DNA from 3 places in the Cellulosilyticum sp. ST5 genome. Region 3 is predicted to be linked to each of the others. Evidence: a T-box and tRNA genes for the amino acid it is inferred to sense, from the RefSeq annotation. Region 3 holds a T-box; the other regions hold tRNA genes.
The links. A T-box is a leader RNA that pairs with one kind of tRNA and senses whether it is charged. The one in region 3 lies ahead of asnS (asparagine--tRNA ligase), so its partner is inferred to be a tRNA-Asn.

Region 1 (9,968 bases), 1.6 Mb from region 3:
AAAATGCAGCTGCCTCAAAAGTTCTTACACCTGCTTTAAATACAAAATTCTTAGTATCAATTGTTATACCTGCCAAAAGTGCATCAGCTTCAATAGGTGTTAATTTGACTTTATCTGTTAGATAATTAAGGATTTCTGCTATCATTTCACAGGTAGATGAAATAAAAGGTTCTAAATAAGTTAAAACTGCATCTTCAATATAATCTGTACTTTTTCTATGGTGATCAAATACCACGACCTTCTCTGCTTTATCTAGAAGTTCAGGATATTCTAAATAACTACGGCGGTGAGTATCTACAATGACTAATAAAGTATCTCTCTTTATCTCTTTTTCCGCTTCTTCATGGCTAATAAATAAGTCTTCGTATTCTTTGGATTGTACTATTCTATCATATAATCCTTTAACTGCAAAGGTTGGACCATCCAAAATAATATGTGCTTTCTTACCCATAATAGAAGCTGCTCGATATACACCTATAGCAGCACCTAGGCAATCCATATCAATTCCTTTATGCCCCATGATATAAATCTTATCCGCTTCATGAAGTAGTTCCTTAAAGGCATATGCTTTCAATCTAACCTTTACTCGTGCACTCTTTTCTACTTCCTTAGTTTTTCCACCATAAAATGTATACTTGTCATTATTTTTAATAATTGCTTGATCTCCACCTCTACCTTGTGCTAAATCAAAGGCTATCCTAGCATCTTCTTTAGAACTCAATAATGATTTTAAGTTAAATCCTATTCCTAAACTTACAGTGACAGGGAGTTCATTTCCAACTTGAATATTACGCATTTCATCTAGAATATCAAACTTAGTTTCTTTCATACGTTCTAATTCTCTTTTATTAAAAACCATAATATACTTGTCACGTTCTATTCTAGCAATAACAACTTCCCTTTCTTTAAACCACAAATTAATCTTTCTATCAATAATAGCTAATAGCATAGGACGTCTTACTTCTTCTATGCTATGTGAAATCTCATCAATATTATCAATGCATAAATACCCCATCATACAGCGTTCTTCTTGAATTTGATTCTTAAGCTTTTCATTCTCTGTGTAATCTAAAAAATAAACAATTTGCTTATTTATTTGATCATTTTCTCCACGATGAAAATTCTCCACTAAAATTCTGTAAGTATTCCCCTCCAAATGAAAATGCTTATCACTAATTTGCTTATTGGTAACCCATTCTCCTAATTTTAAGTCTGGTAATATTGTTTTGATATTCTTTCCTAAAAGTTCTTTATCCTTACAAATCTTTTTAAAAGCTATATTAACCCATTTAATTGTCCCGATTTCTTCAATTATAACTACTGGTATTTCTACATTTGAAAACATACTATCTTTAATAACAGTTATTTCATCTACTTCTTTTTCAACTTGTAGCTTAACATAACGACAAACTTCTCGTTCACTGAATATACTAACGATTAAAAGAATAGCATAAATAAGTAAGCTTAATATAGCTTGTGGTGTACTAAATACTCGTGATAGTTGAGTAATCAGTCCTATAGTCACTAAAGCTTGCGTAAATCTAAAAATGACCATGGCATACGAAAAATTCTTTTTTCTCTTGCTTTTCATTTTATTTTCCTTTCCTCATTTAAACTACAATTTTAACCTTTCTATAGTTAAATATGGTATCTAAACATCCAAAAAACATAACTAAATATGGTGATATTGAAAGTAGTAAAAATATAGCAACACAGCCTATGATCTTTATTCCTTTATTAATTTTAGCCCTACTTAATATTCCCACTAATGCAAGCGCTCCTGTAATCTGAAACAACGTCATTAAGAAAAATGCCACATTTAGTCCTAATATACTCCATCTAGCACCTTCATTTCCATTTGAAGCAATAGCAATCATTGAAATAAATAAAATTAGTACTGCCATCTTAGATAGTCTAAAACTAAGAAGTTCTTTCAATGATGGAAAGCTTTTATTTTTACGTCTAAGAATTGTATTAACTATAATAACTAAAAACCCTGTAGATATAAGTAACTGTAATATAATTAAAGCACTATATACTGACTGCATAGCATCTACTATAGAGTTTATCAGCTGTTTCATCTCTAAACCTAACTCCGCTATATTACTAGTAGTAAGACTTGGATTTTGCATAATTAACCATTCCTGAATAGTATCTAATGAAACACCATTTATACTATCTAAAATACTTGCATATTGAGCTTGAAAATCTATCCCTAGATACTTCATTAATACGAAGAAGCCTAAAACTACTACCGATAGGCTTAAAGTAGCATACATAATAATATTGGGCAATGGAAATTCTTCTTTGTAAAAATATAACACTACATATGTTGGAATACATGCACTTATTAAGTAGACTAATATACAAATTAAGTTACTCGTAGTTAGATATATTCCTAAAACAATTACAAATTGAAAGACTATATGCTGCTCTTTACTCAATTTATTTTTTATAAAATAAACAATTAATGGCACCGCAATAATAGGAAACAGTGCCAATCCTACCGCATAATATACTCCTACTATACCTAATAATATATATATTGCGATTAAGCATATTCTACTTATTATGCTCTTTGCATTTGAATCCATAAAATTGTGCCTCCTTTATTCTGCTCAAATACCATGAATTAATGTTTTTTTATTATACCACATAAAAGGTCCTGAATTCTAGTGTCTGTATAATTCTATGCTAAACTCCTATTATTCATATTACATTTGTTTACAACAAAAAACCACTGCCGAAGCAGTGGTGTGTGCATATTGGTGTGTGCTTATTTATCTCTCTAAGTTTATAACGTTCATTAACTTTTAGTCTTGTGTATATGGTAAAAGTGCGATGTGTCTTGCACGTTTAATAGCAACTGTAAGTTTACGTTGCGCTTTCGCAGAGTTACCTGTAATTCTTCTAGGAAGAATTTTACCTCTTTCAGAAATAAATTTCTTTAAAGTGTTAATATCTTTATAGTTAATTTTTTTGATATTATCACCAGCAAATTGATTTATTTTACGTCTTCTACGATTGTGTCTTTTTTGCATTGCCATTGTGTATTCCCTCCTTCTTTAATTAGTATTAATTAAAATGGTAAATCGTCATCTTCATCAAAATTAGTAGGTGTAAACCCACTTGCTATATTTCCTGAAGAAGGATTTGGTGTAGGTACACTTGTAGGAGTATCCATCATTACACCACGTGATTCAGCAGAAGATCTACTTTCTGCAAAATGTTGCTCTTCAGCCACTACATCTACTGATGTATGTTTAACTTTTTGTGCATCCTCCCAAGTATTAACTTGTAGTCTACCAACAATTGCAACCATTTGACCTTTTTTAAAGTATTTTTCTGCAAATTCACCTGCTTTACCAAATGAAACTATATTAAAAAAGTCTACATCTGGTTCACCAGGTTTGGCAAATTGTCTTCTTACAGCAATTCCGTATCTTGCTACTGCAACCGGATTCGCTGATTGTGAATAACGTACTTCTGGGTCTCTCGTTAGACGTCCCATTAATATAACTTTGTTCATACTCCGACCCCTTTCTTCAGGTAATTACTATTTTTCATCAAGAGATACGATTAAATAACGAAGAACAGTTTCCATGATACGAACTCTGCTTTCAATTTCAGCTGGAACTGAAGTTTCAGCTTGGAATTGGATAAAGTAGTAGAAACCTTCTTTTTGCTTGTTGATTTCATAAGCAAGTTTTCTTTTGCCCCAATCGTCAACGTTTGTGATTTCTCCTCCAAAACGTACGATAAGATCTTTCACTTTTTCAAGTGTAGCTACTTTTTCTTCTTCGCTTAATGTTGAGAATAACACAACTGATAATTCATAATTTCTCATTACAGCACCTCCTTTTGGACTTTGGCCCCACGTCATAATGCGTAGAGCAAGGATTACATTACAGTATAATATATTATCATACTTTTATATATATGACAAGCCTTTTTTCTAATTTTAACAATACAATATCTTACATTTATCTGTCTAGGTCCTATTAAATTTTTCTCTTCACACTCTTTTCAAATTTTTCCCTTGAAATCATTATTAAATGATTACATGCAGAGCACCTTAATTTAAAATCTGCACCTATACGAAGGATTTCCCATTTATTACTGCCACATGGATGAGGCTTTTTCATTTCAACTAAGTCGCCTGTTTGATAACTCACTTTTTGTCCTCCTCTTAATATATAATCTTATTTTAATATTATTATACATTTTTTATTAAATAAATCCTACAGTAATCTAACTACTAAAAAAAGGCCTAGAATTCTTCTTTTCTAGAATCCTAGGCCTTTTCAAGGCGGCAACCAGATTTGAACTGGTGATGAAGGTGTTGCAGACCTCTGCCTTACCACTTGGCTATGCCGCCATATATTTAGTATATGCACTAATAACGTGATATAATACAATGTTTTAAATAACAAAAACTCCCCGAGTAGGGTTCGAACCTACGACCCTCCGGTTAACAGCCGGATGCTCTGCCGCTGAGCTATCGAGGATTAGTAAGTATTTAACTTATTTAAGGCGGCAACCAGATTTGAACTGGTGATGAAGGTGTTGCAGACCTCTGCCTTACCACTTGGCTATGCCGCCATAAAATGACCCGTACGAGAATCGAACTCGTGTTACCGCCGTGAAAGGGCGGTGTCTTGACCGCTTGACCAACGGGCCTTATTTAAACTCCCCGAGTAGGGTTCGAACCTACGACCCTCCGGTTAACAGCCGGATGCTCTGCCGCTGAGCTATCGAGGATTATTTCTTTTACTCTCTTGAGCACTTATGAAGTATATCATATCTATTGACTTATGTCAACACCTTTATACTTCCAAAACTAAACACAATTTTTTATTCAACCTTTATTATCTAGGTCAAACCCTCGAACCGTTAGTATTGGTCACCTCAATGTATTACTACACTTACAGCTCCAACCTATCTACCTCATAGTCTCTAAGGGGTCTTACTCCTTTCGGATGGGAAATCTTATCTTGTGGTCTGCTTCACGCTTAGATGCCTTCAGCGTTTATCAGATCCAGACTTGGCTACTCTGCTATGCCATTGGTATGACAACAGATGCACCAGTGGTCCGTCCATCCCGGTCCTCTCGTACTAAGGACAGCTCCACTCAAATTTCCTGCGCCCACGACGGATAGGGACCGAACTGTCTCACGACGTTCTGAACCCAGCTCGCGTACCGCTTTAATGGGCGAACAGCCCAACCCTTGGAACCTGCTTCAGCTCCAGGATGCGATGAGCCGACATCGAGGTGCCAAACCTCCCCGTCGATGTGAACTCTTGGGGGAGATAAGCCTGTTATCCCCGGGGTAGCTTTTATCCGTTGAGCGATGGCAATCCCACTTTCATACCACCGGATCACTAAGTCCTACTTTCGTACCTGCTCCACCCGTCGGTGTCGCAGTCAAGCAACCTTATGCCTTTGCACTCTTCGAATGGTTTCCGACCATTCTGAGGTTACCTTTGAGCGCCTCCGTTACTCTTTAGGAGGCGACCGCCCCAGTCAAACTGTCCACCTGACATTGTCCCAGACCCGGGTAACGGGCCATGGTTAGAAGTTAAGTATTACAAGAGAGGTATCCCACCGGCGACTCCACCTAGACTGGCGTCCAGATTTCTCAGTCTCCCTCCTATCCTGTACATGTAATACCCAACCTCAGTATCAAGCTACAGTAAAGCTCCACGGGGTCTTTCCGTCCTGTCGCGGGTAACCAGCATCTTCACTGGTACTACAATTTCACCGGGTGCGCTGTCGAGACAGTGCCCAAATCATTACGCCTTTCGTGCGGGTCAGAACTTACCTGACAAGGAATTTCGCTACCTTAGGACCGTTATAGTTACGGCCGCCGTTTACTGGGGCTTAAGTTCAAAGCTTCGTCCTTAGACTAACCTCTCCCCTTAACCTTCCAGCACCGGGCAGGCGTCAGCCCTTATACATCACCTTTCGGTTTAGCAAAGACCTGTGTTTTTGTTAAACAGTTGCTTGGGCCTATTCTCTGCGGCCTACCTAAGTAGGCACCCCTTCTCCCTAAGTTACGGGGTCATTTTGCCGAGTTCCTTAACAACGCTTCTCCCGTCGGCCTTAGGATTCTCTCCTCATCCACCTGTGTCGGTTTACGGTACGGGTACCTATCACGCAATAGCAGCTTTTCTCGGCAGTGTGGATTCAGCAACTTCTCTACTTTTATTTCGATCCCCATCACACTTCATCCTCGCCTAACGGATTTGCCTATTAGGTGCGACTTTGTGCTTGGCCCAGGATACCATTCCTGGGTTTGCTTATCCTCCTGCGTCCCTGCAGTTCTGATAATAGGTAGTACTGGAATATGAACCAGTTGTCCATCGACTACGACTTTCGTCCTCGCCTTAGGTCCCGACTTACCCAGAGCAGATCAGCTTTACTCTGGAAACCTTGGATATTCGGCCTACAAGATTCTCACTTGTATCTCGCTACTCATTCCGGCATTCTCACTTGTAATTACTCCACAGCTCCTTACGGTACTGCTTCTGCGTCGTTACAACGCTCCTCTACCAATCCACTATTGTGAATTCCATAGCTTCGGTGGTGTGTTTTAGCCCCGGACATTTTCGGCGCAAGATCTCTCGACTAGTGAGCTATTACGCACTCTTTGAATGAGTGGCTGCTTCTAAGCCAACATCCTAGTTGTCTTCGAAATCTCACATCCTTTTCCACTTAACACACACTTGGGGACCTTAGCTGATGGTCTGGACTGTTTTCCTTTTGACCACGTGTCTTATCACTCGTAGTCTGACTGCTGACGGTATCTTGATGGCATTCTTAGTTTGATATGCTTCGGTAAGCTTGTGGGCCCCCTAGGCAATTCAGTGCTTTACCTCCATTAGACTCCTATCAACGCTAGCCCTAAAGCTATTTCGAGGAGAACCAGCTATCTCCGGGTTCGATTGGAATTTCTCCGCTACCCACACGTCATCTCCACCTTTTTCAACAGATGTGAGTTCGGACCTCCATTACCTTTTACGGTAACTTCATCCTGCACATGGGTAGGTCACCCGGTTTCGGGTCTACTAACAATGACTATTTTGGCGCCCTATTCAGACTTGGTTTCCCTTCGGCTTCGTACCTCCTGGTACTTAACCTTGCCACAGCTAGTAACTCGCCGGACCGTTCTACAAAAAGTACGCGGTTGCGCATCATATGGCGCTTCCACTGCTTGTAAACATAGAGTTTCAGGTTCTCTTTCACTCCCCTCCCGGGGTTCTTTTCACCTTTCCTTCACAGTACTATGCGCTATCGGTCACCGAGGAGTATTTAGGCTTGGGGGGTGGTCCCCCCGGCTTCCCACAAGGTTTCTCGTGTCTCGTGGTACTCTGGATACTGCTAGGCTTCACTTGGATTTCGCTTACGGGATTATCACCCTCTTTGATGAGACTTTCCAGACTCTTCAGCTATCCGCATTCTTGCCATGACGCAGTCCTCAACCCCAGATTACAAGTAATCTGGTTTGGCCTGTTTCCCTTTCGCTCGCCGCTACTTAGGAAATCGATGTTTCTTTCTCCTCCTGAAGGTACTTAGATGTTTCAGTTCCCTTCGTTCCCTTCCTATAGTTATGTATTGGCTATAGGATGACAGAGGTTTGCTCTGCCAGGTTTCCCCATTCGGATATCTACGGATCAAAGTTTATTTGCAACTCCCCGTAGCTTTTCGCAGCTTATCACGTCCTTCATCGGCTCTCGGTGCCAAGGCATCCACTCTACGCTCTTAGTAGCTTGACCTATAATGATTAACTTTCGTTAATCGGTCGTTTGTGCCTTGTTAATCAACTTTCGTTGAATACAAAGAATATTTATTATCGGTTAAATTGTAGATTTTACACCCTGACAAACATTTTTGCACTAATGTGCGTGTACATTTATCGTTAGGCGCAAGTTATATTGCTATAACTTACAAATCTATTTTAAATTGTGTTTAGTTTTCAAAGTACAAATTGTCCTATTGTAAGGACAGTGGAGATTAAGGGATTCGAACCCTTGACCCCCTGCGTGCAAGGCAGGTGCTCTCCCAACTGAGCTAAACCCCCATATGGTGTTTTTTATTATTGAGTTAATCCTATCATCACTTCTTAAAAGTGAATAGGCCCGAGTGGACTCGAACCACCGACCTCACGCTTATCAGGCGTGCGCTCTAACCACCTGAGCTACGAGCCTATAAAATGTGGCAACCACTTACTCTCCCAGTCAGTCTCCCGACAAGTACCATCAGCCGCTTAGGTCTTAACCTACGTGTTCGGAATGGAAACGGGTGTTTCCCCTAAGCGCATCATCACCACAAATTTATTAGAATTCAATTTTACACTAGATCTTAAGCAACACCTCACCGCCGTTTCACTTCGGTTCGGTGCTTTGATAGTTACATCTAGCGATGAACTCTCAAAGCAAAACAGTAACTATTAAACCTTCGATTTCTATCCTTAGAAAGGAGGTGATCCAGCCGCACCTTCCGATACGGCTACCTTGTTACGACTTCACCCCAGTTATTGGTTTTGCCTTAGACGGCTCCCTCCCCGAAGGGTTGGGTCACCGGCGTTGGGCCCCCCCAACTCCCATGGTGTGACGGGCGGTGTGTACAAGACCCGGGAACGTATTCACCGCGACATTCTGATTCGCGATTACTAGCGATTCCAACTTCATGTAGTCGAGTTGCAGACTACAATCCGAACTGGGACTGCTTTTTTGAGGTTTGCTGACTCTCGCGAGATCGCTTCCCTTTGTAGCAGCCATTGTAGCACGTGTGTAGCCCTAAACATAAGGGGCATGATGATTTGACGTCATCCCCACCTTCCTCCAAGTTATCCCTGGCAGTCTCTCTAGAGTGCCCAACTCAATGCTGGCTACTAAAGATAGGGGTTGCGCTCGTTGCGGGACTTAACCCAACATCTCACGACACGAGCTGACGACAACCATGCACCACCTGTCACCAATGTCCTAGCAAGCTAGGAAAGAAGGCATTACCCTTCGGTCATCGGGATGTCAAGTTTAGGTAAGGTTCTTCGCGTTGCTTCGAATTAAACCACATGCTCCACCGCTTGTGCGGGTCCCCGTCAATTCCTTTGAGTTTCAATCTTGCGATCGTACTTCCCAGGTGGAATGCTTAATGTGTTAACTTCGGCACCGAGACCCGTAAGCCCCGACACCTAGCATTCATCGTTTACAGCGTGGACTACCAGGGTATCTAATCCTGTTTGCTCCCCACGCTTTCGTGCCTCAGCGTCAGTTATGGTCCAGAAAGCCGCCTTCGCTACTGGTGTTCCTCCGAATCTCTACGCATTTCACCGCTACACTCGGAATTCCACTTTCCTCTCCCACACTCTAGTTCATCAGTTTCAGAAGCAGCTTAGAGGTTGAGCCCCTAAATTTCACTTCTGACTTAACAAACCGCCTACGCACCCTTTACACCCAGTAAATCCGGATAACGCTCGCTCCCTACGTATTACCGCGGCTGCTGGCACGTAGTTAGCCGGAGCTTCTTAGTCAGGTACCGTCATTTTTTTCTTCCCTGCTGATAGAAGTTTACAATCCGAAGACCTTCTTCCTTCACGCGGCGTCGCTGCATCAGGCTTGCGCCCATTGTGCAATATTCCCCACTGCTGCCTCCCGTAGGAGTTTGGGCCGTGTCTCAGTCCCAATGTGGCCGTTCACCCTCTCAGGCCGGCTATGGATCGTCGCCTTGGTGGGCTGTTATCTCACCAACTAGCTAATCCAACGCGGGTCCATCCTATGCCGATAAAATCTTTACTATAACAATCATGCGATTGTCCATAGTTTATGCGGTATTAGCGTTCGTTTCCAAACGTTATCCCCCTGCATAGGGCAGGTTACCCACGCGTTACTCACCCGTCCGCCACTAAGTTCTAGGAGCAAGCTCCTATCACTTCGTTCGACTTGCATGTGTTAAGCACGCCGCCAGC
Region 2 (9,968 bases), 480 kb from region 3:
TCAGAATGGTCGGAAACCATTCGAAGAGTGCAAAGGCATAAGGTTGCTTGACTGCGACACCGACGGGTGGAGCAGGTACGAAAGTAGGACTTAGTGATCCGGTGGTATGAAAGTGGGATTGCCATCGCTCAACGGATAAAAGCTACCCCGGGGATAACAGGCTTATCTCCCCCAAGAGTTCACATCGACGGGGAGGTTTGGCACCTCGATGTCGGCTCATCGCATCCTGGAGCTGAAGCAGGTTCCAAGGGTTGGGCTGTTCGCCCATTAAAGCGGTACGCGAGCTGGGTTCAGAACGTCGTGAGACAGTTCGGTCCCTATCCGTCGTGGGCGCAGGAAATTTGAGTGGAGCTGTCCTTAGTACGAGAGGACCGGGATGGACGGACCACTGGTGCATCTGTTGTCTTACCAAAGGCATAGCAGAGTAGCCAAGTCTGGATCTGATAAACGCTGAAGGCATCTAAGCGTGAAGCAGACCACAAGATAAGATTTCCCATCCGAAAGGAGTAAGACCCCTTAGAGACTATGAGGTAGATAGGTTGGAGCTGTAAGTGTAGTAATACATTGAGGTGACCAATACTAACGGTTCGAGGGTTTGACCTAGATAATAAAGGTTGAATAAAAAGATTGTATTTAGTTTTGAAAGTATAATATACTTTTATATTCCTCGATAGCTCAGCGGCAGAGCATCCGGCTGTTAACCGGAGGGTCGTAGGTTCGAACCCTACTCGGGGAGTTTCCTTTAGGAAAGTATAGGGGCATAGTTCAGTTGGTAGAACGTCGGTCTCCAAAACCGAATGTCGTGGGTTCAAGTCCTGCTGCCCCTGTTTTAATATGGTCGCTTAGCTCAGCTGGGAGAGCACCTGCCTTACAAGCAGGGGGTCATAGGTTCGAGCCCTATAGCGACCATTTATATGGCGGAATAGCTCAGTTGGCTAGAGCACACGGTTCATACCCGTGGTGTCGGGGGTTCAAATCCCTCTTCCGCTACTAATAAAAAATCACCTATGTAAAATACATAGGTGATTTTTTATTAGTACTATCTAGTTTTAGTATATATCTAGATAATAAAATGATTTAACTTCCGTTACAGTAATACTCTGAAGGGAAATGTTCATATTCAAAGAATACGAATACTTCTTCCGTTCTCAAGTTAAACATAGTCCATTGTTCTAAATAATATTGTTGGTAACAAAGGGTATGATATTCAGAATCAGAAAGATTAGTATCATCAAAGGTGTATACAGAGTAAAGAGGTGTAGAGCAGTCAGATACATATTGATAAGTAAAATCAAAGGCCTTGGTTTCAAAAGATATATAGGGTTTTAGGTTGTGGTAGATATCTAGATGAGAGGCAATAAATTTACCTAAACCATAGTAAGGAGCAAAACAAAATTGATGCCATTCACTTTTCTCAATTAAAGTTATTTCTTCTATAATGTTTAGTGGAAGAGGACAAATATATTCTTTATGCATGAGTAATGTTTGAGACTTACTGGTTCTTGTCATAACAATGAGGTTAGACATAAGAGGACCTCCTATAATTATATGTTAAATTGTATGTAGATATGAGTTGATAAAAATAGATTTAAGTACAAAAATAGTTACAAAAAATAGTAAAAACTTAGCAAAAAGTGTTGACATGAGTCAGTGGGTTTGGTATACTAACGAAGTATTCCTCGATAGCTCAGCGGCAGAGCATCCGGCTGTTAACCGGAGGGTCGTAGGTTCGAACCCTACTCGGGGAGTTTTCCTTTGGAAATAATATAGGGGCATAGTTCAGTTGGTAGAACGTCGGTCTCCAAAACCGAATGTCGTGGGTTCAAGTCCTGCTGCCCCTGTTTAAAGTTAGGCCCAGTGGTACAGTTGGTTAGCACGCCGCCCTGTCACGGCGGAGGTCGAGGGTTCGAGTCCCTTCTGGGTCGTTTTGGTCGCTTAGCTCAGCTGGGAGAGCACCTGCCTTACAAGCAGGGGGTCATAGGTTCGAGCCCTATAGCGACCATTTATATGGCGGAATAGCTCAGTTGGCTAGAGCACACGGTTCATACCCGTGGTGTCGGGGGTTCAAATCCCTCTTCCGCTATTAGAGCACTTAGATATAATCTAAGTGCTTTTTTTATTTTAAAAAATATGGATAATAAGTTGTTAGATATAATCAAATGAGAGTGTTTTAATATATTTGGGAAATATTATTGTTAATCTAATAGTAGCATTTGTGAAATAAAGGATAAGTTAAATTAATATTTGACACAGAATTTTAACAGATTATTCAGATATATTAATCTAATAATACACTAAAACATGACTATATACAAGTAAAAATGTAATTAAATGGAAATTTGAATGCTATAATATAATCGCATCTATGGACAATAGACATAATTAAGTATAAAATATATTATATAACATAAGCGGGGTGAACAAATGGATATTGCACAATTAAGTACGGCTATGGCTATGCAAAATACAAGTGTAGAGGTAAGTGTAGCAGTTATGAAAATGGGAAAAGAGCTTGTAGAACAAAATGGTAGTCAAATAACAAATATGATGAAACAAATGGAGTTATCCATTAACCCTCATATTGGTAGTAATATTGATGTGACTTTATAAAGAAGAATCCCAAGGGATTCTTTTTTTGTTAAAAATTACGCAAATATATAATAAGTAAAATGGAGTACAATAGTATGAAAAAGACAATATATATATCAGATTTAGATGGAACATTATTAAGTCAGAACAAAGAAATATCTAATGTTACTAAAAATATACTTAAACAACTAAAAAAGAAAGGTTGTAATTTTTCTATTGCCACAGCTAGGACACCTGCTACAGTAGAAGTAATTTTAAAAGAACTAGATATTCAGGAACCTATTATTTTAATGAATGGAGCAGTTTTGTATGATTTAAAGAATCATCGATATTTAGAGGTAGAGTTCATTTCACAGCAGGTTGTAAAGCAAGTATTAATGCAGTTGGATTATTTGATAGAAACGAGTTTTATTTATACAATAGATAATAATGAATTAATAGTACATTATCAGCAGTTAGAAAATGAGTATAAAATAGCTTTTTATCAGGAAAGAGCTAAATCACCATATAAATGTTTTACACAACAAATATTAAAAGATTATACTAAAGTTGCATATTTTGTATTTTTAGACACAGAAGATAGAATTAAAATGATTTATGAAAGAGTGAAAAAAATCGATGGGATTGCTTTAGTTATGTATAAAGATGTTTACAGCAAGGAAGGTTATATTTTAGAAATCTATAGTGATAGGGCTACCAAAGGAAATGCAATTAATAAGTTGAAGAGAAGAGGATATGAGAATGTCATTTGTTTTGGAGACAATCTAAATGATTTATGCATGTTTAAAGTAGCAGATGAAGCTTATGCTGTGGGAAATGCGATGCAAGAAGTAAAAGAAAATGCAACAGCAGTTATAGGAAATAATAATGATGATAGTGTAGCTAGATTTATTCAACTTCATTATGAAAAAATAAAAGAAAAGGAGAATGGATTATGTTAAGAGTTGGTATGGGATATGATGTTCATCAGTTAGTAGAAGAAAGAAAACTTATTATAGGAGGAGTAGAAATTCCACATTATAAAGGATTGCTAGGTCATTCAGATGCAGATGTTCTTATTCATGCCATTATGGATGCTCTTATTGGTGCTATAGGTGAGGGTGATATAGGAAAGCATTTTCCAGACACAGATCCTAAGTATAAAGGAATTAGTAGTATGCAACTATTAAAACATGTTGGACAGCTTTTAAAAGAAAAAAATGCATTAATTCATAATATTGATGCAACTATTATCGTACAGCAACCTAAGATGGCTCCACATATTATGAAAATGAGAGAAAATATTGCTGAGGTTTTACAAATTCAAGTAAGCCAAATCAATATTAAAGCAACAACAGAGGAGAAATTAGGTTTTACAGGTGAAGAAAAAGGTATTTCAAGCCAAGCAATTACTTTAGTTGATCTAATGGATTAAAATAGAAAATAGAATGTAGGGGATGACATGGAAGCAGAAGAGATTAATTTGAGACTACTTAAGTTTTTGGCAAAACAATATCCAACGATGGATCATGCCATTACAGAAATGATAAACTTACAGGCAATATTAAATTTACCTAAGGCTACTGAACATTTCGTATCTGATATTCATGGGGAATATGAGGCATTTTCTCATGTACTTCGTAATGCCTCAGGTGTATTAAAGACTAGAATAGATGAACTTTTTATAAATGAAATGTCAGATAAAGAGAGAAGAGCTTTTGCTATTTTAATCTACTATCCTGAGAAAAAGATGAAGCAAATTGCAGCAATCGAAGAAGAAATGAATGAGTGGTATAGGATTAATTTATTAAGAGTTATCAGACTCTGTAAAGTAATTTCTTCTAAATATACACGATCAAAAGTAAGAAAAGCATTACCAAAAGAATTTGCATATATTATGGAAGAACTACTTAATGAACAGGTAGATACACCTAATAAGGAACAGTACTACTATGAAATCGTAGATCGTATTATTAGTTTAAACAAGGCAGAAGCTTTTATGTGTGCTTTTTGCCATCTTATTCAAAGACTTGCTATAGGACATTTACATGTTTTAGGGGATATTTTTGATAGAGGTCCTCGTGCTGATAAGGTGATGGATATTTTACAGCAATATCACTCTGTAGATATTCAGTGGGGAAATCATGATATACTATGGATGGGAGCTGCTTCAGGTAGCGGAGCCTGTATTGCTAATATTATTAGAAATGCCTGTAAATATTCTAATTTAGAAACTTTAGAAGATGGGTATGGCATCAATTTATTGCCATTAGCCACATTTGCTTTAGACCAATATAAGGACCAAGATTATAGTTTATTTATGCCGGTTATAGATAATGAATGGGATACAAAACAAGACGATGTAAGATTAGTCGCATTAATGCATATGGCTATTACTTTTATTCAGTTTAAACTAGAACATCAACTTATTGAGAAATGCTTTGATAAGGAAATGATGAATAGAGATTTATTAGATAAAATTAATTATCAAGATTATACCATTGCAATTGATGGGGTGACGTATCAATTAAATGCTGATGTTTTTAAGGGGATTAATCCGAAAGCACCATATGACTTATCCAAAGAAGAAATAGAAGTAATAGATAGATTAAGAAGTTCTTTCTTACAAAGTAGTAAGTTACAAGAGCATATTCAATTTATGTTTACTAATGGGAGTATGTACAAGGTATATAATAATAATTTACTTTATCATGGATGCATTTTATTAACAGAAGAAGGAACATTTAAGCAGATACAATTAGATGATAAATATTATTCTGGTAAAGCATATCTAGAGCGTTTAGAAGCAATTGTTAGAGAAGGATATTTTAATGTATTAGATAAAGAAGCAAAACAAAAAGGTATGGATATGATGTGGTATCTTTGGTGCGGTAGTAATTCTCCGGTATTTGGAAAGCAAAAAATGACTACCTTTGAGAGATACTTCATACAAAATGAGGAAACTTGGAAGGAACCTAAAAATAGTTATTATGAGTACCTAGATGATGAGGAAATGGCAATGAGATTATTAATGGAGTTTGGTATTAATAGTGAAGAAGGGCACATTATTAATGGGCATGTACCTGTACAGGTGAAGAAGGGGGAAAAACCTATCAAAGCAGGAGGAAAAATTATTGTTATAGATGGGGGATTCACAAAGGCTTATCAAAAAATTACAGGTATAGCTGGCTATACTTTAATTTATAATTCATTTGGGCTACAACTTGCATCTCATGAACCATTTGAAGGCGTGGAAGAAGCAATTACTTCTGAGAAGGATATGGTAACTTCTATGAATGTGATAGAATACATACCAACCCGTAAACGAGTGAAGGATACAGATATCGGAAAAGATATTGATGGACAAATTAAAGCACTCCTAACACTTGTAGAGTATTATCAATTAGGTTTATTAAAAACAAAAGAAAGTTAGTAATACTAGTTAAGGAGATTGACATTGTTGATAAAGTAATATTTATTAAAAAGAACAAGGATGTGATAGGGAGGTGATTAAATGAAGGAAAAGGCATATTGTCCCACTTGTAAAAAGGAATTAGAACTAATTGCTGCATGTGGAGCTGCTAATTATTTTTGTAATTATTGTAAGAAATTAGTTTCGAGTAAAAGTATTTTAAAGGAAGAAGAAATACAAGAAGAATCACCAAAAGAACAATAAATTGAGAGAGTAATGAATTAAAAGAATAATGAATTAAATAAGAGTAAATCAAATAAACATAAATAAAAAGGGGATATATAGGCCCCTTTTTATTTATTAGGTATCTCATCATTTAGCGTGTCGTGATGTTTTAAATTTAATGATTTATGAAAGTTATTTAAGAGGTAGGATACGAGAAGTGATGTGTTTCATTAAGTGAGTATAAATATCATCTAGTATTGTAAAATCAGTGGCATCAATATAATACTTTTCCAGATCATCATGTAGCATCTTAGCATAAGTAAGATGTGAGAGGCCCTCTTTTACACAAAGTTTATAGCGTTTAGAAATATGAGCTAATTCTTTTTCATAAGTAAGGTCGGTGTCAGGAGAAATGAGTTGTTTATACATATCAATAGTATGATCATCTTCTCTTTTGGGAAAATACTCATGAGGTGAGGTACTGTCAAATATACAAACTTCAAGCTCTGGTATGATAAGCATATCTAAGCTATCAGGATCAAAGCCACAATGATAAACTTCTACATCTAAACCTCTAAGTTGAGCCGTAGCTAATAGTTTTTTGAGTAATGTTGATTTGCCAGAGCCAGGGCGCCCTTTAATAAAATAACGCTTTTTCATAGGTTCGATTAAATCTGGGACAAAGTCAAAGGCACCTTTAGGAGTGGAGCCACCAAAGAAGCGATGCATAATTGTACTTCGTTTAGAAAGTTGTGTGGTGCCTAATATTTCACTAATAACTTCCTGAGTTAAAACATTGGCTTTTTTGAAGTTCATATGATCGATATAAATTTTTTCCCATTCATCATGAATAGCAAGAGCTTCTGCAAATTTCTCATAAGCTTTTGGATAACAAGCAGCAATTTCTTCTTGTAGATAAAGAATTTCTTTTTTGTGCTTACTTAATTCTTCAATATTCCAAGCTATGCCTAGATTAATATATTCTTCTATAGCACCAGGTGCAGTAGGTTCTACTACATGAGGAGAAGTACCATCTACTATGCCTATACTAAGCGTTCTACAGATAAGACCATCCAATGAATCTGGATCGGAGGAGCAATGAATATATTCAACAGAGTATTCTTTTTCTTCTAATGCAGTACCTATTTTTTTCATAAGAGAGGATTTACCAGTACCAGGACCACCCTTTAATATATATATTTTATTCAAACTCTTTAAATTAGAAGGGAAAAAATTTTGAAAACCTTTGGCAGAGTTAGCACATACGAAATAATGCTTTGAAAATATAGTCATTAAAAACACTTCCTTAAAAAACAATGAGTCATACTTATCATATGATAAAGCAAGAGACATTGTGAAAGAGGAAAGAATATGAAATAGTATAGCATATTACTATTAGGTTGATTTATAATTGAATAGATGAGAGATAAGCTAGTTCTAGATGTAAGATATAACAGAAACAATGAAATGAGAAAATATATAAAATAAATATAGATTGAGAAGGTACCTGTGCTTATAAACTTATGAAGGGATTAGGTCCATAATGTAATAAAGAATAGGGGGAGGTCTATAATGCGAAAATTAGGGCGTATAAAAGAAAGTATGATCAGCTTATGCATTGTTATTTTTTGTTTACTGGGGATTTTTATTGTAATAATCATTACTCCACGTTTAGAAGCAAAGTATGAATCAAAAGATGAACACTTGGAGCAAGAAATGATAGAAGTTTTACCAGAAGAAGAGCAAGAGTTAATAATTGATATTGAAGCATTATTTGAATATAAGGGTACCTCTATTAATGATGAAGAAGAGTTGAAGGAACTAATAAGTATTTTACCAGAAGGAAATGAGATAGAGCAGATTATTATGCCTAATGAGGCAGGAAAGTATGGAATACAAATACAGTATAAAAAGGTATCGAATACTAGTGGGATAAATAGAAGCAAAGTTGAGCAGATGATGCTTTTAAATAGTACCCTATTAATGAGTCTGTGCAATGACTTAAATGCAGTTACAATGAAGACTTATATAGGAAATGATTTTGTGGAGCGATTTATTTATAGGGGAGATTTAGATAGCTACTTTCAAGAAGATATTAGAGCAAGTCGAACGTTAGAAGAGTTTAGGAAATATAGTGAGTGCTTTTTGAAACAAGAAGCTGTTACACAATATATGGGTCAAAAGTATACATACAGTACAGAGCTAGGAGAAAAAGTTGATCAGTTTTTTAAGTTAAATTTTCCAGTAGGTCAATTGGCAAATGCAGATAAAATGCCCTATATAGATGAGGACTTGGGAGAAGATTTAATCAAGGATTATGGATATCGTTTGTTTGTAGAAGGGTTAAAATATAATAATGACTATATCAATTATTATAGTGCATATCGTTTACTAGAATTTTATAGTATACCTGAATTAGAAGAAATGCTAATAGAGTTAGCTATCTGCAAAAATAGGACAAGCAATGAACAAGTTAAACTTGCATGTACTTATGTAATGGAAATACTGGGAAATCAATCTATACAGGAGCCGACTTGGATAACAAGGTTTAGAGAAAATACTTTTGGTGGTGGAAGAAAGGTATATATAATTCGAGAGGGGAAAATAAAAGAGTGGGGAGAATGGGAGATACCAACAGCTATCAAGGAGTTTTCTATATCACCTGACGGAGAAATGGTATGGTGTTATGGCGTAACATCAGAACAGGAGTATGCTTATGTAGCACCAATCGAAAATGAGGAATGTTATAGTTTGGGTAATATAGAAATTGAAATGAAAAATGATGAAGCTATTCCAGAATTAATGAGTTGGGCAAAAGAACAGTTAAAACGAAAATCACTCCTGGCACCTATAGATTTAAATAGCAATTTAGAGGTCAAAGCAGATTGGTTTAGTAAAGCCTTTTTAAAACTACAATTAATTTCAAATGAGCCCCAAAAAGCACAAGACCTATTTTATAATCCAGAAACACACCTATTAACACCAGTAACGCTTGATGATGAAGATTATAGCTTAACACAGTTGGTGTATGATTTAAATGAAACATTATCATTAAAGGGATATACACATATTACGCAAGGAGGAATAGAAGCAGAAGGGGTAAGATTATATTTAGGTGAGGATTATATAACAGTCTATGAATATAGTAGTATAGAGGAGCAAGAGAAAAGTAAGCAATCATTGCAAGAATTGATACTAGGGAGCAATACGAGTCGTACTAAGAAAAAAGTATACTTTTTTGAAAAGGGAAGGTTACAAATAGTTTATGAGGGAACTGAGCCTGAGATAATAGAGTATCTAATAAAAGAACTGGATCTTCCTGCAAATTAGCGCAGCTTGCTAAAATTTAAAAATAATCATATACTAATAAGGTTGTAATAAGTATTGACAAGGGGGAAACAGGGTGAATAGACAACAAGAATTAGAAAATACTTCTATAGGAAGATTATTATTAAAATATTCTATTCCTGCTATTATTGGAATGCTTGTAAATGCACTTTATAATGTAGTGGATAGAGGATTTATAGGAAATATTCCCGATGTAGGAAATGCTGCTATGGCTGGTGTTGTTATTACTATGCCAATCGTGACTATTATTTTAGGATTTTCCATGCTCATTGGAATAGGAACAACTGCTTATATTTCTATTAAGTTAGGTGAACATCAACGAGAAGAAGCAGAAAAAGCATTAGGAAATGGGTTTGTTATAGCTACGTTTATGGCACTTATTTTAATGGTACTAGGACTTATTTTTGCACCTCAT
Region 3 (9,968 bases):
CTTGACCTGTCGTTCTTGGGAATGGGATAACGTCTCTAATATTAGTCATTCCTGTTAAATACATAATTAAACGTTCAAACCCTAAACCAAATCCTGCATGACGTGTACCACCAAATCTTCTTAAATCTAAGTACCACCAGTAATCTTCTTCTTTAAGACCAAGCTCTGCCATACGCTCTAAAAGAACCTCTAATCTTTCTTCCCTTTGGCTACCACCAATAAGTTCCCCAATACCTGGTACTAAAAGATCCATAGCCGCTACAGTTTTACCATCTTCATTCATTCTCATATAGAATGCTTTAATTTCTTTTGGATAGTTAGTAACAAATACTGGCTTTTTAAAGTGTTCTTCTGTTAAATAACGTTCATGTTCTGTTTGAAGATCACATCCCCAATAAACTGGATATTCGAATTTTTTACCACATTTTTCTAAAATTTGAACAGCTTCTGTATAGGTTACACGTCCAAAGTCAGCTGATGCTACGCCTTGAAGTCTTTCTAAAATACCTTTGTCAACAAATTGATTAAAGAACGCCATTTCCTCTTTTGCATTTTCAAGTACATAGTTAATAACAAATTTCACCATATCTTCTGCTAAACGCATATCGTCTTCAAGATCTGCAAAAGCAATTTCTGGTTCAATCATCCAAAACTCTGCAGCATGTCTTGGTGTATTAGATTTTTCTGCTCTAAAAGTTGGCCCAAAAGTATAAACATCTCTAAAAGCCATAGCAAATGTCTCTGCGGAAAGCTGACCTGATACTGTAAGACTAGCCATTTTACCAAAGAAATCTTCTTTGAAATCTACTTCACCATTTTCTGTTTTAGGAGGATGCACTGGATCTAAAGTTGTTACTCTAAACATTTCTCCAGCACCTTCACAGTCACTTGCTGTAATCAGTGGTGTATGTGCATATACAAAGCTTCTTTCTTGGAAAAACTTATGAATAGCATAAGCTGCTAAAGAACGTACTCTAAAAACAGCACCAAAGGTATTAGTACGTGGTCTAAGATAAGCAATTTGTCTCAGGTACTCAAAAGAATGTCTTTTCTTTTGAAGTGGATATTCAGGTGGGCATTCACCTTCTATTACTATCTGTGTTGCTTTTAACTCAAAGGGTTGCTTTTGGTTAGGTGTCATCACAAGATCACCTGTAACGATAATGGCTGCTCCTACTCCTAGTTTAGCCACTTCTTTAAAGTTTTCCAGTGTGTCCTCGAATACAATTTGAAGTGATTTAAAGAAAGTTCCGTCATTCACCTCGATAAACCCAAAAGTTTTTGAGTCTCTTACAGTTCTTACCCAGCCTGCTACTGTTAAGTTGGTTGGTTGTACCTCACTAGTACGCTGATACAGTGTTCTGATAGATGTTGTTTGCATGATGCTATGCCTCCTTATTTTAAACTCTTCTACTCTAATCACATAGTAAGCCTATGGCTTTACTCCAAAACTATGTGTATGGATATAACAAAAAAGCTTCGCCCCTCTCCAAAGGGACGAAGCTTGTACTCCGCGTTACCACCCTAGTTAATTACCAAAAGGTAATTCACCTCAAAAAGATATATCGGTCTTTACCCGGCTAAGCCTACTCATTGCCCGTAGCATTTTCGATTAGCAACTCCAAGAGGTTCTTCACGCATTAGATTCTACTAGCTTCCACCTACCGCTAGCTCTCTGAAAGTCATCTTAATGGCTACTCTTCTTTTCATCGTTATAACTATTTAACTGCTTAACATTATATGAAGTTTCTAGTTATTTGTCAAGTTCTACCTTTTATAAAAACCATGTTTAAAATTTTCCCATATCAGAGATATAATAATGACCGATGATCTATTCAATCGCCCTTTTGACATTGTCTTGTTATTTCATACATACAAATGCTTGTTGCTATCGCTGCGTTTAAAGATTCAGCTGCTCCTGGCATAGGAATAATCACTGTATGATCACTTGCTTCTTTTACACGTTCAGAAACGCCATTACCTTCATTGCCAATAATGATTGCTACCTTTTCCTCAAAGGTAACATCATAAATAGGTTTTGCACCAGGTATGAGCGCTGTTGTATATAAAGTAACACCTTTTTGTTTTAAGAAATCCATATAAGTATCTATCTCTTCTTCTATTACAATAGGTACATGAAATAATGAACTCATTGTAGATCGTACTACTTTGGGACTATAAAGGTCTACAGAACCTTTGGTAATGAATACCCCTTTAAAATCAAAGGCATGTGCTGTTCTAATAATGGTTCCTAAATTTCCTGGATCTTGTAAATTTTCTAGTACTAAATAATGGCCTGCTTCAATATTGAAGTGTACTAAATCATAGGTTGGCATATAAGCAACTGCCATAGCACCTTGAGGAGATTGGGTATCACTTATACTTTTATAAATCTCTTTAGACACCTCTAGCCTTTCCTCTGCCTTTACTGCTCCTAATTCTTTTTCATCTACTTCAGACGTTGTAATAAGATATTTGATTTTAACATGACTAGGAATTTCTTTTACCCCACGTATACCTTCAATAACAAATAAACCTTCTGACTTACGTGCGCTTTTCTTTTTTTGTAATTCCTTTATGTTTTTAATCACATTATTTTGAGGACTTGTTATTTGCTTTTTATTCATGCCTTTTGGTTTCCAATTCTTGAATAGATTTATTATTACCTACTACTACCAATAAATCATTTTCTTCTAAAATATAGTCTGGTCCAGGTGTTACATTAATATCTCCACCTCTTTCAACTGCAATAATATTAATGCCATATTTAGCGCGGATATTAATCTCTTTAATACTGCGACTTCTCCATTGTGGTAAAATAGAGATTTCCATTATACTATAATCACGTGAAAGCTGAATATAATCAATAATATTACCAGCTATAAGATTGGTGGCAATACGTTTACCCATATCTCTCTCAGGCAAAATAATACGATCTGCTCCTATTTTCTCTAGTACTCTTTGATGAATTTCCGTACTTGCTTTAGCCACAACATAAGGAATACCCATTTCTTTTAAAAGCAAAGTAGTCATTATACTAGATTGCATATCTTTACCAATGGCTACAATAGCCACATCGAAATTACGAATGCCTAATGAACGTAGGGTATCAATGTCTGTCACCTCTGCTTGTACTGCTTGCGTCACTACAGGTGAAATATCTTGCACCCTTTCTTCACATTTATCTACACCCATTACTTCGTAGCCTGCATCTGCCAATGTAGTCGCTAGACTACTTCCAAATCGTCCTAATCCAAAGACCACAAATTGTTTTGCTTTCACAATAATCCTCCTCTATTATCCAACCATAACCTTTTCTTCTGGATATTGAATGTTTCCTTTATTTTTACTTTGTCTTACCATAAGGGCCATAGCCATTGTAATAGGTCCTAATCTTCCAATAAACATAACGATAATAATCGTAATCTTTCCTGTTATACTTAATAATGGCGTAATTCCTAAAGTCGTACCAACAGTAGCAAAAGCTGATATGGTTTCAAAAAGAATTTCCATAAATGTAAAGTCTTCTGATAAACTTAATACGCCTACAACAGTAAATACAACCATAACAGAAATCATAATAATTGTTAATGCACGTGTAATAATTTGAAGAGGTATTCTTCTTTTAAAAACAGTTGTTTGTTCATTACCTCTGATGGTTGAAATGGCACATAACATCAGTACCCCTACAGTAACTGTTTTGATCCCACCTGCTGTACCAGCAGGTGAACCACCAATAAACATGAGCAATATTGTCACTAGTTTTGAAGTGTCTGTTAAACTAGCCAAATCCACCGTATTAAAACCAGCTGTACGTGGTGAAACAGATTGGAACATAGCCGCATATACCTTTTCTTTAAAAGTTAAAGGCCCTAAGGTTCCTGGATTTTTATATTCTAAAACAAATATCACAATAAATCCAATCAAAAGTAAGCTTATCGTTAAAATCCATACTAATCTAGTATGCACAGACATTTTGTTAAACGCTTGTTTCCACTTAAAATGCTTAGGCGCTTTTAATTTTCCTCGAATCATTTTATACGTATCAATCCATACACTAAATCCAAGTCCACCTACTACAATCAGTGACATAATAACTAAATTAACTATACTATTTCCCACATAAGGCGTTAAACTCCTGGTTCCTATTAAGTCAAAGCCGGCATTACAAAAAGCGGAAATTGAATGGAAAATAGAATAAATAATACCTTTTATAAAACCATAGTCAGGAATAAATGCAAAGCATAATAAAAATGCACCTATTCCTTCTACCAGCAATGTTCCTTTTACAATATGCGTAGTAAAGCGAACAATCCCTGCAGTTGTATTGAAATTAAGTGCTTCTTGCATAATAAGCCTATTTTTAAGGGTAATCCTTTTTCCTAAAACAATAAATAACATACTTACTAAGGTCATAAAACCTAGTCCACCAATCTGAATACAAAATAAAATAACCGTTTTCCCAAAGCTACTCCAATGCATCGACGTATTCACTACTGTTAAACCCGTTACACACACCGCTGAGGTAGTGGTAAACAAAGCATCAATCAAAGACGTTGCTTCACCATTTGCCGCACTAATAGGTAATGACAATAGCAAAGTACCTAAAAGAATAACGATCAAAAAACCACCTACCAAAATCTGAGCTGGATGAAGATTCTGTCTTTGTATAAAGCCTCGCTTTACCTTAATAAACCCTGGTGCCTCACTCTGTTTCATGTCTTTCTCTCCTTAAATAGCAAATGAACTTTTTACTTATTTTATACTATATTTCTAAAAATATCTACCTTGACTTCATTTTAATTAAATCTTTGCCTAAGATCTACTAAAAGCAGCAAGGGACTATCTTATAGATAGCCCCCTGATTCATTATGCTTTATGTACTACGCCATTATAGATATAGCCATTTCTGCTATCTACAGTAATAACAGTAGCATTTTTAAGTCCTTCTATAATCCCATTAGCCCCAATAATAACAGGAATATCTAAAGTTCTCCCAACAATTACGGCATGATTATTTTCTTCAAGTGCACTTTCTTCTATAACAATAGCACTTGCTTTTTTCATATAAGGTAAATATTCGTTGCTCGTTTTATGAGCTACTAAAATATCTCCTTGTTTAAAATATTGATCAGCTTCGTCTAATACTTTAATCACACTAGCGCGTCCAGTAATAGACTTATTGCCGAAACCCATTCCTTTAGTAAGTACGTTTCCCACGTATTGTACCTTCATAATATTACTTGTACCTTCTGCACCTAATGGCACACCTGCCGATAAAACCACTACATCACCTTGCTCAGCAAGTTTAAGCTCTTCTATTTTTTGAACTGCTAATGCAAAAGTTTCATCCGTAGAAGCACCTTCTTTAGGTGAAATGAGTACAGGTGTACAACCCCAAACTAAGTTAAGCTGTCTAAGTACTCTTTGATTATTGGTACAACCTACAATACGACAGTTAGGTTTAAATTTAGAAATAGAACGTGCTGTATAACCGGATTTCGTAATACTAATAATACATGCTGCATCTAATTCTCTAGCAGCATTACAAGTTGCATGGCTTACTGCATTAGTCATGCTAATACCGTAGTTTTTACTCACTAAAGTTTCCTGTGCTTGTTTCGCTACAACAGCTTCTGCTGTCATAGCAATCTTAGCCATCGTTTGAATAGCCTCTAAAGGATAATCACCTTTAGCTGTTTCTCCTGAAAGCATAATCGCACTTGTACCATCAAAAATAGCATTAGCTACGTCGGTTGTTTCTGCTCTTGTAGGTCTAGGATTACGAATCATAGAATCTAGCATTTGTGTTGCTGTAATAACAGGTTTACCTGCTTTATTTGCTTTTTTAATGAGTTCTTTTTGCACGATAGGTACTTCTTCTGTAGGAATTTCTACACCTAAGTCACCTCTAGCAACCATGATTGCATCTGCTACTTCGATGATTTCATCGATGTTATTGACACCATCTCGATTTTCAATTTTAGCAATAATTTGAATATCACTTCCGCCTGCTTCTTCTAGCACTTGACGAATTTTAATAATATCAGCAGCACAACGGATAAAAGAGGCAGCAATATAGTCAAAGCCTGCTTTTGGTGCAAACTCTACGTCTGCAATATCTTTTTCTGTAAGTGCAGGTAAATTAACAAATACATCAGGGATATTAACCCCTTTTCTTGAACCTAATACACCACCATTAACGACACTACATTCAATGTCAGTATCCGTCAAATTTTTGACACGGAGTTCAATGAGACCATCGTCAATTAAAATACGACTACCTCTTTTTAAATCAAAAGGCAAATTTTTATAAGTCACACTTACACGCTTGCCGTCACCTTCAATTTCCTCTGTTGTTAAAGTAAAACTATCTCCAATGTTTAGCTTGTGGTCTAAGTCATCTTTCATGACACCAGTTCTAATCTCTGGTCCTTTAGTATCTAGAATAAGAGGAATAGGTTTTCCAAGCTCTTCTCTTACTTTAATAACACGTTTAACGGTTTCTCCATGAATTTTATGATCATCATGTGAAAAATTGATACGAATCGCATCAGCACCTGTTTCGATGATTTTTCTTATATTGTCTACGTCTCTGGTCTTAGGTCCTAATGTACAAATAATTTTAGTTTTGCGCATTGCTGCCCCCCCTGGTTTATCCATCATTAATGTAGTTAAAAGCTATCCTTTTTTACAACTATACAAGTAATTCGCTTACTTTATACATATATTCGTCAATATTTTTCTTCATTGCAAGTGCTTCATTAATGTCATAATCCACATATTCACCTTTTACATAAGCAACTACTCGTTTTGCTTTACCTTCGCAAAGTAAATCTACTGCTTTAGCACCCATCATAGAAGCATGTACACGGTCTACTGCTGTTGGTGAACCACCTCTTTGAAGATGCCCTAAAATGGTTGCACGTGTTTCGATACCTGTTACCTGCTCTACTTTCTTAGCAAGTGCTTCAGAGCCGCCTACACCTTCAGCTACAATAATTAAGCAGTTCTTTTTGCCATGGTGTTTATTTTCAAGAATTTGTTTGATAATTTGTTCATCTGTTAAACGTTCTTTTTCTGGAAGAAGTACCATTTCAGCACCAGAACTAATACCACACCATAAAGCAATATAACCTGCATTTCTTCCCATTACTTCTACAATAGAACATCTTTGATGTGAAGTTGAAGTATCACGAATTTTATTAATAGCATCCATTGCTGTATTAACAGCTGTATCAAATCCAATAGTATATTCTGTACAAGCAATATCAAGGTCAATTGTTCCTGGAATACCGATTGTGTTGATTCCTAAATTAGCAAGCTTTTCTGCCCCTTGGAAAGAACCATCTCCACCAATAACAACAAGACCGTCAATACCAAATACTTTACACATTTCAGCACCACGTGCTTGACCTTCAGGTTTGACAAATTCTAGACAACGTGCTGTTTGTAGAATTGTACCACCACGTTGTACAATATCAGATACACTTCTTGGTGTTAATTCTACTACATCTCCTGCTAGTAACCCATTATAGCCTTTATTAATACCCATCACCTTAATACCACGTGCACATGCTACGCGTACTACTGAACGAATGGCAGCATTCATTCCTGGTGCATCACCGCCGCTTGTTAACACGCCGATTGTGTTAATTTTTTTACTCATAAAATAACCCCCTTATGGTTGTTTTAATTTTCACTTTTTCCTTGTATGTAACCGGTTGATTATTACAAAGAAATAAGACTTGTTTTCAAAGCTACTAACCTTTTTTATTTTACTTAAAACATGTTTAAATAGCAATACCTTATCCTTAATTCTTAATAGTCACACGCTCTTTTCCTAATAAATTTGTTATTTTTTTTACAAACTCGTCACAAATTTGTACATTATACTTAGATGGAAAAGCTTTTTGTGCACCATCCTCGCTATTTTGAACGATAATTTTAGTTTTTCCCTTATAATTTTGGAATATGTGCAGTAATTCCTCTCTCACTTCTTTTGTTCTTTGGTCTGCATCAAGTTCTAAAAGGACGTAAGACTCCTCTTCCTTAGGCTTAGTGAGTATTTCTAAAGTAGTCATCTCTTCTGCTAATATAACCGCACTCGTTTCTTCCTTTATAGAAATACGTCCTTTTATGACAAATACACTGTCCTCTGGAAAAGTAGTAAACTGTTCGAAAGAATTAGGAAAGACTACTATTTCCATAACTCCTCTAGTATCCTCTAAAGTTAAAAAAGCCATTTTTTTATTTTGTTTTGTAAAGATCACTTTTTTCTCTATAAGAATACCACCTACTACTACACGTTTACCATCATAAATTTGTTCTTCTTTTGTTTCTTCTTCCTCACTTGGGGGTGCTAACTGATCACTGGTTAAAGTAATATAACGTTCTAAGCTGCCTCTTACCTTATCTAAAGGATGCCCACTGAGATAGATTCCCATGACTTCCTTTTCATAATTTAATAGCTCTTTACTATCAAATTCAGGAATGTCCGGTAAATGATCCTTATCTTCTACAACTTCCTCGCTGCCCAAACCAAATAAGTCTATTTGTCCCTGAATATTGTTTTTACGATTCAAGTTAATACCATTGGCAATTTGCTTATAAACAGCCATATATTGACTACGTCTACCTCCTAAATGATCAAAGGCACCAGCTAAGATAAGACTTTCAATACTTCGTTTATTAGTATCCTTACTTTCCATGCGATTATAAAAATCTGTCAAGCTTTTGAATCGGCCATTTCGCTGCCTTTCTTCTACAATGCGGTCAATCACATTTTTGCCTACATTTTTAATAGCAGCTAGTCCATAAATAATCTTGTCACCATTGGCATCAAAATAAGCATGTCCCTCATTAATATCTGGTGATAGTACCTCAATACCCATTCGCTTACAAGTCTCCATGTAACCAGTAATCTTGGTGGTTACATCCATAACCGATGTCATAAGCGCTGCCATAAATTCAACTTTATAATAAGTTTTCAAATACGCTGTTTGATAAGCAACTACAGCATACGCCGCTGCATGTGATTTATTAAAAGCATACTTAGCAAAGTCTACCATTTCGTCAAAAATCTTATTACCAATCTCTGCTGGAATATTATTTTTGACACAACCTGGTACACTATCGCCATCACCATATAAGAAAATTTCACGTTCTTTATTCATCACATCAATTTTCTTTTTACCCATAGCACGTCTTAAAAGGTCACTTCGTCCTAGGCTATACCCCGCCAAATCACGCACGATTTGCATAACCTGTTCTTGGTACACAATACAACCATAAGTGTTTTCTAGAATAGGCTCTAAAGCGGGGTGGGTATAGGTAATGCTATTAGCATCTCTCTTACCTTGTACATATTTAGGAATAAAATCCATAGGTCCTGGACGATACAGAGAAACTCCAGCAATAATATCTTCTAAACAAGTAGGTGCCAGTTCCTTCATGAAGTTCTTCATACCAGCACTTTCTAACTGGAAAATACCTTCTGTATTTCCCGAAGCAATCAGTTCATAAACCTTTGGATCATGATCATCTATTTTTTCAATATCAATATCTATGTCGTGATTCTTTTTCACTAACTTAACAGCATTATCAATAACTGTTAAAGTACGAAGACCTAAAAAGTCCATTTTTAAAAGTCCTAATTCTTCTAGTGTCGTCATAGGATACTGAGTTGTTACAACACCTTCGCTGGCATTAAGTGGTACATACTCTACAACAGGTTTATTGGAGATAACTACTCCTGCTGCATGCATAGAAGAATGGCGTGGAAGCCCTTCTAACTTCATAGATGTATCTAATAAATATTTAATTTGCTCATTGGTATTATATAGCTCTCTTAGCTCATCATTCATATTCAAAGCTTTTTTAATGGTAATCTTAAGCTCATTAGGAATCATCTTAGCTACTTTATCCACATCTGCATAAGGCATATTAATGGCACGACCTACATCTCT

Region 1: it has a tRNA-Asn gene. The T-box ahead of asnS (asparagine--tRNA ligase) is inferred to sense a tRNA for this amino acid. The anticodon was not compared.
Region 2: it has a tRNA-Asn gene. The T-box ahead of asnS (asparagine--tRNA ligase) is inferred to sense a tRNA for this amino acid. The anticodon was not compared.

Annotation. Positions count from the first base shown of each region.
Region 1 is NZ_CP132338.1:2,505,907-2,515,874, forward strand. It holds gene QTL86_RS12290 (DHH family phosphoesterase) at 1-1,591, opposite strand, end outside; gene QTL86_RS12295 (DUF2232 domain-containing protein) at 1,611-2,594, opposite strand; gene rpsR (30S ribosomal protein S18) at 2,814-3,047, opposite strand; gene QTL86_RS12305 (single-stranded DNA-binding protein) at 3,080-3,529, opposite strand; gene rpsF (30S ribosomal protein S6) at 3,557-3,847, opposite strand; gene QTL86_RS12315 (DUF951 domain-containing protein) at 4,002-4,175, opposite strand; tRNA gene QTL86_RS12320 (tRNA-Cys) at 4,308-4,378, opposite strand; tRNA gene QTL86_RS12325 (tRNA-Asn) at 4,437-4,508, opposite strand; tRNA gene QTL86_RS12330 (tRNA-Cys) at 4,532-4,602, opposite strand; tRNA gene QTL86_RS12335 (tRNA-Glu) at 4,609-4,680, opposite strand; tRNA gene QTL86_RS12340 (tRNA-Asn) at 4,690-4,761, opposite strand; rRNA gene QTL86_RS12345 (23S ribosomal RNA) at 4,874-7,776, opposite strand; tRNA gene QTL86_RS12350 (tRNA-Ala) at 8,009-8,081, opposite strand; tRNA gene QTL86_RS12355 (tRNA-Ile) at 8,135-8,208, opposite strand; rRNA gene rrf (5S ribosomal RNA) at 8,214-8,331, opposite strand; rRNA gene QTL86_RS12365 (16S ribosomal RNA) at 8,476-9,968, opposite strand, start outside.
Region 2 is NZ_CP132338.1:400,382-410,349, forward strand. It holds rRNA gene QTL86_RS01845 (23S ribosomal RNA) at 1-603, shown strand, start outside; tRNA gene QTL86_RS01850 (tRNA-Asn) at 665-736, shown strand; tRNA gene QTL86_RS01855 (tRNA-Trp) at 755-827, shown strand; tRNA gene QTL86_RS01860 (tRNA-Val) at 837-909, shown strand; tRNA gene QTL86_RS01865 (tRNA-Met) at 917-990, shown strand; gene QTL86_RS01870 (hypothetical protein) at 1,078-1,527, opposite strand; tRNA gene QTL86_RS01875 (tRNA-Asn) at 1,677-1,748, shown strand; tRNA gene QTL86_RS01880 (tRNA-Trp) at 1,769-1,841, shown strand; tRNA gene QTL86_RS01885 (tRNA-Asp) at 1,852-1,925, shown strand; tRNA gene QTL86_RS01890 (tRNA-Val) at 1,930-2,002, shown strand; tRNA gene QTL86_RS01895 (tRNA-Met) at 2,010-2,083, shown strand; gene QTL86_RS01900 (YjfB family protein) at 2,425-2,610, shown strand; gene QTL86_RS01905 (HAD family hydrolase) at 2,685-3,530, shown strand; gene ispF (2-C-methyl-D-erythritol 2,4-cyclodiphosphate synthase) at 3,524-4,003, shown strand; gene QTL86_RS01915 (fructose-1,6-bisphosphatase) at 4,031-6,001, shown strand; gene QTL86_RS01920 (zinc-ribbon domain-containing protein) at 6,083-6,244, shown strand; gene QTL86_RS01925 (PRK06851 family protein) at 6,398-7,360, opposite strand; gene QTL86_RS01930 (hypothetical protein) at 7,778-9,535, shown strand; gene QTL86_RS01935 (MATE family efflux transporter) at 9,609-9,968, shown strand, end outside.
Region 3 is NZ_CP132338.1:876,993-886,960, reverse strand. It holds gene asnS (asparagine--tRNA ligase) at 1-1,381, opposite strand, end outside; T-box leader at 1,491-1,719, opposite strand; gene QTL86_RS04380 (TrmH family RNA methyltransferase) at 1,836-2,627, opposite strand; gene QTL86_RS04375 (potassium channel family protein) at 2,620-3,282, opposite strand; gene QTL86_RS04370 (TrkH family potassium uptake protein) at 3,298-4,719, opposite strand; gene pyk (pyruvate kinase) at 4,870-6,639, opposite strand; gene pfkA (6-phosphofructokinase) at 6,698-7,669, opposite strand; gene QTL86_RS04355 (DNA polymerase III subunit alpha) at 7,815-9,968, opposite strand, start outside.